DNA from 3 places in the Blautia sp. MCC283 genome. Region 1 is predicted to be linked to each of the others. Evidence: predicted binding sites of a transcription regulator. Region 1 holds the regulator's gene; each other region holds the start of a gene.
The links. The regulator HrcA, encoded in region 1, represses chaperone genes, less so after heat shock. The targets are predictions, from matches to a motif close to TGTTAGCACTCNNNNNNNNNGAGTGCTAACA.
Positions count from the first base shown of each region.

Region 2: GPK81_RS02310 (Hsp20/alpha crystallin family protein) is a predicted target of HrcA. The motif match lies at 1,673-1,703, and genes of this name have one in related genera.
Region 3: htpG (molecular chaperone HtpG) is a predicted target of HrcA. The motif match lies at 2,032-2,062, and genes of this name have one in related genera.

Region 1 is NZ_WQQB01000001.1:84,947-88,236, forward strand. It holds gene GPK81_RS00370 (ABC transporter substrate-binding protein) at 1-720, shown strand, start outside; gene hrcA (heat-inducible transcriptional repressor HrcA) at 897-1,940, shown strand; gene grpE (nucleotide exchange factor GrpE) at 1,959-2,594, shown strand; gene dnaK (molecular chaperone DnaK) at 2,648-3,290, shown strand, end outside.
Region 2 is NZ_WQQB01000008.1:36,621-39,910, reverse strand. It holds gene GPK81_RS02315 (glycoside hydrolase family 36 protein) at 1-1,270, opposite strand, end outside; gene GPK81_RS02310 (Hsp20/alpha crystallin family protein) at 1,884-2,336, shown strand; gene GPK81_RS02305 (phosphoribosyltransferase) at 2,645-3,289, shown strand.
Region 3 is NZ_WQQB01000032.1:31,606-34,895, forward strand. It holds gene htpG (molecular chaperone HtpG) at 1-1,920, opposite strand, end outside; gene GPK81_RS11215 (choice-of-anchor D domain-containing protein) at 2,150-3,290, opposite strand, start outside.

The sequences.
Region 1 (3,290 bases):
CAGAAAAAGCTTCAGAATACGGGAAAATATGCATACGGGGATGCATGGGAGATTTCTTACATATATAATAGTATCAGCGAGTATGTCAATTTTTTCGGAGGAGATTATACAGACTGGACGGATCCGAAAACAAGAGAAGCGGCAGAATATATGAAGCGAATGCTGGATACAGGGATGATATCAGAGGAGAATCTGATCGACCAGCATGATCAGCTGAATGAAAAATTTATAAACGGCCAGTATGGATGTATGTTCATGTATACCGGTGCGTTGAGGACCTTTCAGAATGCAGGCGTATATGGAAAAGATAAGATCCATATGGCACTATTGCCGGAATTTGCCAAGAAGGTGACCAATATCGCAACCTGGCAGTATGTACTGAATAAAAATTCTGATCATAAAGAAGCAGCTCTGAAGTTCCTTCAGTATGTGTCCGGATATGAGGCCAGCAAAAATTACGGACAGCTGACCAAAATCTGTCCGGCAAGACTGGATGTGATCGAGGATAAGAATTTTGATCTGGATGGCATTGAAATGATCCGGCAATATCTGAAAGATTATAAGCTGAAGGCAAGACCACTGTGCACTGATTCCATAGAAGCTGTTTCGGCTATGGGTACGGAATTTCAGAAATATGTGCTGGGACAGAAAACAGAAGCGGAATTTTTTGCCGTGGCACAGAAATGCATAGACCAGTATTACAAAAAAGCATCGTACTGATGCTTTTTTTGTTTTGAAAAAATAAGAACTTTTTTTCAAAACATATTGACAAATATTTTACATGGTGATATCTTAAAGACTGTAGATGTTAGCACTCCACTAAAATGAGTGCTAACAGATATAAAAAAAGAATCAACATCCGTCAGGAAAGAATGAAAAGGAAAGGAGATGGCTTCATGGAAGAGGTGTTGAATGAGCGCAAGCAAAAAATCTTAAAAGCAATCATCAAGACCTATATGGAGACCGGAGAACCGGTTGGTTCCAGGACCATTTCCAAGTATGCGGATCTCAATGTCAGTTCCGCAACGATCCGAAATGAAATGTCAGACCTGACAGATATGGGCTATATCGTTCAGCCTCATACCTCAGCAGGAAGGATTCCTTCAGATAAAGGCTACAGACTTTACGTCAATGAGCTGATGAAGGAGAAGGAAGCAGAGGTTGCAGAGCTGCGAGATCTGATCATTGAGAAGACAGATAAGATGGATAAGGTGCTTAAGAAGGTTGCGAAGGTTCTTGCTTCCAATACCAACTATGCTACCATGGTTTCCGTTCCGCAGTACAGCGGCAACAAGATCAAGTTCATCCAGCTGTCGAGAATGAGCGAGCTTCAGCTTGTGGCAGTGGTTGTCAGTGACAACAACACAGTCCGGAACCAGATCATCAATCTGGATGAGGAAATGGACGACCAGACGATCCTGAAACTGAATCTTCTTCTTAACACCAATCTCAATGGGATCCCGATCCAGGATATCAACCTTGGGATGATCGCCAGACTGAAGGAACAGGCAGGCAGCCACAGCAGTGTGGTGGCAACGGTTTTGGATGCAGTGGCAGCCACCATTCACGTGGAAGAGGAAGATATGGAGATCTATACTTCAGGTGCAACTAACATCTTCAAGTATCCGGAGCTTGCCGATAAAGAGAAGGCAACGGAGCTGATCTCCGCATTTGAGGAGAAGCATGAACTTGCCGATCTTGTAAAAGAACAGATGTCAGATGGAGAGAATACAGGAATCCAGGTTTACATCGGTGATGAGATGCCGATCCAGACCATGAAGGACTGTAGCATTGTAACTGCCAGATATGAACTGGGAGACGGAATGTACGGAACCATCGGGATCATCGGTCCCAAACGAATGGATTATGAGAATGTAGTGGACAGTCTGAAGGAACTGAAGAATCATCTGGATGACGTTTTGAAAAAGAAGAAAACTTAGAAAGGCGGTAGAAAAAAAGTGTCGGAGGAAACAAAGAAAACATCCGAAGAGCAGGAAGCGGAGAAGGAAATCCCCGTAACTGACGGAGATCAGGAAGAAGAAAACCTGACACCGGAGGGAGAAGATCTGCCGGAGGAAGAAAACAATACTCCAGGCGAAGAAGCTGCCTCAGAGGATAAAAAAGAAGAAAAATCAAAAACTTCCTTCTTCGGAAAGAAGAAAAAAGATAAATCTGAGCAGAAGGTGGAGGAACTTACCGATCGCCTGAAGCGTACCATGGCTGAATTTGATAATTTCCGTAAAAGAACGGAAAAAGAAAAATCCAGCATGTACATCATCGGAGCAAAAGAGATCGTTGAAAAGATCCTGCCGGTTGTGGATAACTTCGAAAGAGGTCTTGCACAGGCACAGGAAGGCGATGCTTTTGCAGATGGAATGAAAATGATCTACAAGCAGCTTACCACAACACTGGATGAGCTTGGTGTGAAGCCGATCGAAGCAGTGGGAAAGGAATTCAACCCGGATTTCCATAATGCAGTGATGCATGTGGAGGATGAAGAGGTTGGAGAGAACATCGTGGTGGAAGAATTCCAGAAGGGTTACACCTACAAGGATTTCGTAGTACGCCACAGTATGGTAAAAGTTGCCAACTGATTGATTACAAGTTGTAATTTTACAGATACAGAATAAAACAGGAGGAAAAAATCATGGGAAAGATTATTGGTATTGACTTAGGTACAACAAACAGCTGTGTAGCCGTAATGGAAGGTGGACAGCCAACAGTTATCGCAAATACAGAAGGCGCAAGAACAACACCATCCGTTGTAGCATTCACAAAGACAGGAGAGCGTCTGGTAGGTGAGCCTGCAAAACGTCAGGCAGTTACAAACGCAGACAGAACAATCTCCTCAATCAAAAGAGAGATGGGTACTGATTACCGTGTAACTATCGACGACAAGAAATATTCTCCACAGGAGATCTCCGCAATGATCCTTCAGAAACTGAAAAAGGATGCAGAGGCTTATCTTGGTGAGAAAGTAACAGAGGCTGTTATCACAGTTCCGGCTTACTTCAACGACGCTCAGCGTCAGGCAACCAAAGATGCAGGTAAGATCGCAGGTCTTGATGTAAAACGTATCATCAACGAGCCTACAGCAGCAGCTCTTGCATATGGTCTTGACAATGAGAAAGAGCAGAAGATCATGGTATACGACCTTGGTGGTGGTACATTCGATGTATCTGTTATCGAGATTGGTGATGGCGTTATCGAGGTTCTTTCCACAGCTGGTAACAACCGTCTTGGTGGAGATGACTTTGATAAGAAGATCACAGACTACATGCTTTCCGAGT
Region 2 (3,290 bases), on a different contig from region 1:
ATGCCAGTGTATTTACACCCATTCTTCTGGTACGCTCCCAGATACGTCCGCTGGTATCATCACCGGTCCGGTTCAGATGCATCAGACCTGCGCCAAGGTGTCCGATAGTATTGCAGCCGATGATCACTGCGTTATTACTGCGGGAAGCACCGTAAACTTCCTGATAAAGCATTTTTACAATTTCTGCACTGGTTTTGGTCTGGTCGTAGAAATGCCATTTCTCCATGGAATTATCTCTTAAATTTGCCTCAAATCCCCATTTTCCAAAAAGATCAAAAGTTGAAAAATCATGTTTGATCAGAGTGTATCCCCAGTCGCAGATCCGTTCGATATCTCTTCGGATATATGCCAGTGCGTCCGGATGGGACGGGTCGAGACAGTCATTATAGGAAATCCTCCACTCATCCGGGATGTTCTCATCCTCATTAAGAAGCAGACGTACCCAGATTCCCGGGCGGACACCTTTTTCTTTCAGCTTGTCTGCAAGGCCTTTCATATCCGGGAACTTGGCGTTACCTTTTGTCCATGGTCCTCCGTTGTATTCGTCCAGGCGGTGATGCTCCTGCCAGCAGTCATCAATAACCATGAATGGAGGATTTTTTACCCCTTCAGTCAGTTTCAGGATGTAATCGGTATCACTTAAGATCTCCTCTTCAGAGCTGTCGCCGTAAGCATAGTACCAGTTGTTGCTTCCATATACCGGGAACTCCGGGAAAATCGGATCTGTACACATTTTTTTACAGAATTCCTGTGCAGTCTCAAAAGTATCTGCTCCTTCTGATTCCATGCAGACGATCTGTGCGGCATGCAGCTTTCTTCCTTTCAACTGTACTCCTGTATTACCGCAGCGAACATCCAGAAATAATGTGATTCCCTTTGTATCTGCCTGCCAGCAGCACATAGCGGAAGGGCGGACCTTTACACCAAAGCAGAGGACTTTCTCAGAAAGCTTCGCCAAAAAATACCATGGCAGATAACGATTACCGCTCATTCCATGCCATTCCACATCACCATAGGTACGTTCCCAGGCATCTCCCAGGAATCTGGCGGATTTTGGGATCTTGTAATTCCATCTCAGTTTTACACATCTCACTGCATCCTCTGAGGTGACAAATATATCCTCATGTTCACCTGCATCCTGAAATTCCACGGTAGTCGCACCGGCCGTTACTGTCGGCTGTCCTCCCTGGCATACCAGTCTCTCATCTTCTGTCTCCACAGTTACATAATCCGGTACACCCAGTTTAAAATCTGCATATTTTTTCTTCATTTCTTTCTCCTCCTGCATTTTTCCAACTATTCAGCACATCCTTTTATTGTCAGTCCAATCCAAAATGACATAGTCAAGCGGATATTCGCAATCCGCTTTGCTACGTAGCTCTACACCAAATAACTGCTCCGCAGTTTATCAGGAGGAGCTTGCACTCCTCCTGATACAAGCAAGTCCCCACCCACTGCTTATTGCTTTTCGCAACCCCGCAGGGGACTTACTTGATTTGGTTAAAATTTTTCTTCAACGCATGTCATCTATATGCCTTATTATATTGATTTTTTTTCTTTTTTCTATGCTTTAAAGTTTCTATAACATTGCAGAATGTTCAATCCGTGTCTTTGATATGACTAAGGGTGGAAGTTACTTTTTCATTTTACCGTTCACAAATTCTTCACAAAAAATTAGCACTCAAGGCTTGACAGTGCTAATAATACGTGTTATAGTACATACAGAACAAAGGAAGAGAGAAAAAAAGAAGAGCTTCCGGATGTTCCAGATAACTAAGACATCACCACAGCGGAATAAACCGCAATGGTAAGACCGACAACAGCTGGATCCCCTTGATCCGATCCGCCGGAACGGCGTTTCAATTTGAAAGGAGAAATGACTTATGATGTTCCCGAGTGTATTTGGAGAAAACTTATTTGATGACTGGATGGATGATTTTGGTTTCAGAGATAACTTCTTTGGCGGCAAGAATCCTCTTTATGGCAAACATGCCAAAAATATTATGAAAACTGATGTACGTGAGACTGATAAAGGCTATGAACTGGATGTAGATCTTCCTGGATTTAAGAAAGATGAAGTTCAGGTACAGCTGAAAGATGGTTATCTTACTATCTCCGCTGCCAAAGGCCTTGATAAAGATGAGGAAGATAAAAAAGGCAATTATATCCGCCGTGAGCGTTATGCAGGCAGCACAAGCAGAAGCTTCTATGTTGGTAATGGCGTAAAGAACGAAGATGTTCATGCTAAATTCGAGAATGGTGTTCTGAGACTTTCCGTTCCGAAAAAAGCAGCCGAAGAAATCGAAGCTGACAAATATGTATCTATTGAAGGATAACAATGACTCACTTTCACAGGAGGAGGGGAATCCACAGTGATTCCCCTCCTCCTCTTTTTATACATAACACCAGCCACTCGCATTCCACTTCGCTGCATTCTCATTGTCAAAAAATTCATAATATCGGGCATTTTTTAACAAAGTTATTAGTATTTCAGAATATTTTTTTGTATATTTTGCAGTACATTATTCCATTTTTTTGAAGTTAATGGTATAATATGCACATTAACTAAATCTGTTTCGCAATCTTTCAGGACAATACTCCTGAACAGCCACGTAAAACACGATCATGACAGGAGGTTTTTATTATGGATCAGGACAAAATGATTAAAATCTATGCACGTAGTGACAGCCGCATTCAGCTGAAAATGATTCCGGGACATTTCGTAACTTCTCAGTCTCATATCACGCATTATCTGGACCTCACCACCATGAAATCCAGATGCGCTGAAGCGCAACGTATCGCAGCCACTCTCGCAACAAATTATGAAGCATCCATTCCGGTAGACACCATCGTCTGCATGGACGGACTTGAAGTGATCGGTGCCTATCTCGCTGAAGAACTGACCAAAGCCGGTGTACTTTCCATGAACGCTCACCAGACCATTTACGTCATCACACCGGAATTCAACAGCACCGGACAGATGATCTTCCGCGACAACTATGAGCCGATGATCAATGGTAAAAACATCCTCATCCTCAACGGTTCCATTACCACCGGTTCCACACTGAACCGTGCCATCGAAAGCATTCTCTATTACGGTGGCAAGATTCGCGGTGTCGCAGCCATCTACAGCAGCGTAGACAGCGTAGCCACCCTCCCTGTCCACTCTATTTTCCAGGCCAGAGACATCCCGGACTACCACTCCTACCGCTCCGATAACTGCCCACTGTGCAAAAGCCGTCAAAAGATCGATGCCATTGTCAGCAGCTATGGATATTCTGTATTATAAG
Region 3 (3,290 bases), on a different contig from region 1:
TACCGGCACATGTTCAGATTCCTGATTCTCAGCTATAAATTTCACCAGTGGATGATTTGCATTCAGAACAAGTACCTCCTGTCCTCCGAACATATTCGGATCCATTCCGTACATGTTATACATCTTCATCATATCCTGCATACGGCGACTCTCTTCCGGAAGAGTGATCATCGCTGCTGTTCCCTCATTTTTCAGCTTTTCTACCTTTACTTCCAGTTTATCTTTACCCAGATTTTTACGGAATACATCGGTCAGAGTTTTAACCGTTGCTTCATCTGTCTCGCCATCCTCACGAAGCTCTTCTGTAAGATCTGCGTCAATTCTCTTGAACTGTACGTTCTGATCCTGCTGCTCAAGATGAGAAATAAACTGAGAATCGATCACATGTTTAAGGATTACCGCATCTTTCCCGGCCTCACGGAACATATTGATGTACTGGCTCTGCTGTACCTCATCTGTTACGTAATAAATCACTGTTTTCTCAGGTTCCTCATTCTTGGATTCCTCGGAAGTTTTCTCTTCTGTCTTCTCTTCTTTCTTATTCTCCTCAATACAATCTTTCAGAGTAAGATATTTGCCATCCAGATTTTTGAAAAGGATATAGTCGTTCATCTTTTCGCCGAATTTCGCATCTTTGATGCAGCCAAATTTGATAAACGGACTGATATCATCCCAGTATTTCTCATAAGATTCTCTGTCTGTCTTGCACATTCCAGTCAGTTTATCCGCAACTTTCTTGGTAATGTACTCGGAGATTTTCTTTACAAAACCATCGTTCTGCAGTGCGGAACGGGATACATTCAGTGGCAGATCCGGGCAGTCGATCACACCTTTCAGGAGAAGAAGGAATTCCGGGATCACCTCTTTGATATTGTCTGCAATAAATACCTGGTTATTATAAAGTTTAATTGTTCCCTCAATGGAATCATACTCTGTTCTGATCTTCGGGAAATACAGAATACCTTTCAGGTTAAACGGATAATCCATGTTCAGATGGATCCAGAACAGTGGCTCTTTGTAATCCATAAATACCTTACGGTAAAACTCTTTATATTCTTCGTCTGTGCACTCATTCGGATGTTTCATCCAAAGCGGCTGTGTATCACTTAAAGATACCGGACGTTTGTTGATCTTTACTTTGTCCTTTGCCGGAGATACCTCTACAACTTCTTTTTCACCTTTGTCGTTCTCTTTCTCCTCTGTCTTGGCATCTTCGTGGATATGTTCAACAACTACATCATCCTCACGGAGATCTGCCTCATCGATAGTCTCATACTCCTGCTCTGCATTTGCTTTGGAAAGATAGATGTTTACCGGCATGAAAGAACAGTACTTCTCGATTACTTCACGCATACGGTACTCATTGGCAAACTCCAGGCTCTCCTCATTAAGGAAAAGTGTGATCTCAGTTCCTGGTTCTGTCTTGTTTCCATCTGTCATCTCATATTCTGTACCACCGTCACAGGTCCAGTGAACCGGTGCAGATCCTTCTTTATAAGAAAGCGTATCGATGTGTACCTCATCCGCAACCATAAACGCGGAATAAAATCCAAGTCCGAAATGACCGATCATCTGATCATCTGTTGTCTTATCCTTATATTTCTCAAGAAATTCTGTTGCACCGGAAAAAGCGATCTGTGTAATATATTCCTCTACCTCATCTGCAGTCATACCGATACCATTATCAATAAACTTCAGGGTTTTCTGATCTGGATCTACGATAACATTTACTGCCGGTTTATAGCCATCCGGGAATGTATAATCACCCATAACTTCCAGTTTTCTCAGTTTGGTGATTGCGTCACATCCATTGGAGATCATTTCTCTTACAAAAATGTCATGATCGGAGTATAACCATTTCTTGATGATCGGAAAAATATTTTCACTGTTGATTGATAAACTTCCATGTTTTGCTGACATGTATGTCACTCTCCTTTTGTTTTTTATTTCCTATGTTCCGGTAAACCCGGAAACCTGTTGTTTTTTTCAATAAATATATACTAATACGACTTTTTGCAAAAGTCAAGAAAAATTTAGCACTCGCCATTTTCGAGTGCTAGTAACAATGTCGGCTATAAATTTTTCATACGCAAAAAGATTCCCCTCACACATTTCTCATGCACGAGGGGAATCTTTTATAATTCTGCTTTTATTTTTTCTTTCTGCGGTATATAAGAATTCCTCCAATACATACAACTGCAGCGATCAGGATGATCACAAATGTCATGATCGGTGTACTGTCTCCTGTCTGTACCGCTGATTTCTGGCTGGACTGCGTAACTGCAGGGCTTGGTGTTGCTGTAAGGATCTCCGCCTGTGACACAGTAAATGTAACTTTGCTTTCAGACTGGACATCTGTATCTGTCCATCTGGAGCCGTCATATCTCTGCTGCACAAAATTGACTTTCAGTGTATACTCGCCTGGTTTGCTTACGCGGAAAGTTGCTGTATATGGTTCCGAATCCCAGTCACGCTTTTCCGTAATCTGCCAGCTCCTTGGCTGGAAACGGGTATCTCCCTTCACCGGATTGCTGTTATCCATACCAGCGCCTACCGCTGTGAAAGTGATTTTCGTGTTTGTATCATATTTTCCATTGGGATCAATTCCCGTGATCTTGTTATCAGATTCCTTTACCCCGGAACCTTTATATGCATTTACAGTAATACTTACCGCAATCACCGTACTGATCTTGTCAGGATTTTTCACACCATCGGGGAGTGTAACAGTTCCTTTTACATTGAATGTCTGTCTGTCCACAGAGGAAGGGTCATAAGAACAGCCTTTCACATCCCATTTCACAGAAGCTTTCTGTTCTCCCTTTGTTGTTGTGATCGTCACAGTTTCCGGAAGTTTCAGCGCTTTCTGTGTTTTCTCTGTCCCATTTGGAAGATCTGTGATCGATGATGGTTTTCGGATTCCGGTAAGATCATTCTCTTTCTCACTGTTATCAGTATTTTTTCGAACACTGAAATACGCAGTAATATAAGCAGATACATCTGCACTGTTGGAAATTACAATGTCTTCCAGATATTCTTCTTTGGAAAGACCCTTCTTCGGCTGCACTGTAAAGGTTGCACTTTTTCCCGCCTCAAGCTCTGTCTGTGAAAGAGCTCCTACGGTATAATTTTTTCCGGTTGGCTGCTGCAGTGTGATTTTTGTGTTACCGGTGTTGGTAACTGTTACAGTCTGTGCTTCCGGAAGATCTTTATAACCTTCGTTCACCGTACCGAAATTCAGACCTTCTTCCGGTTTGACCGAAAGATCATACACCGGTTCCGGTTTCGTTACA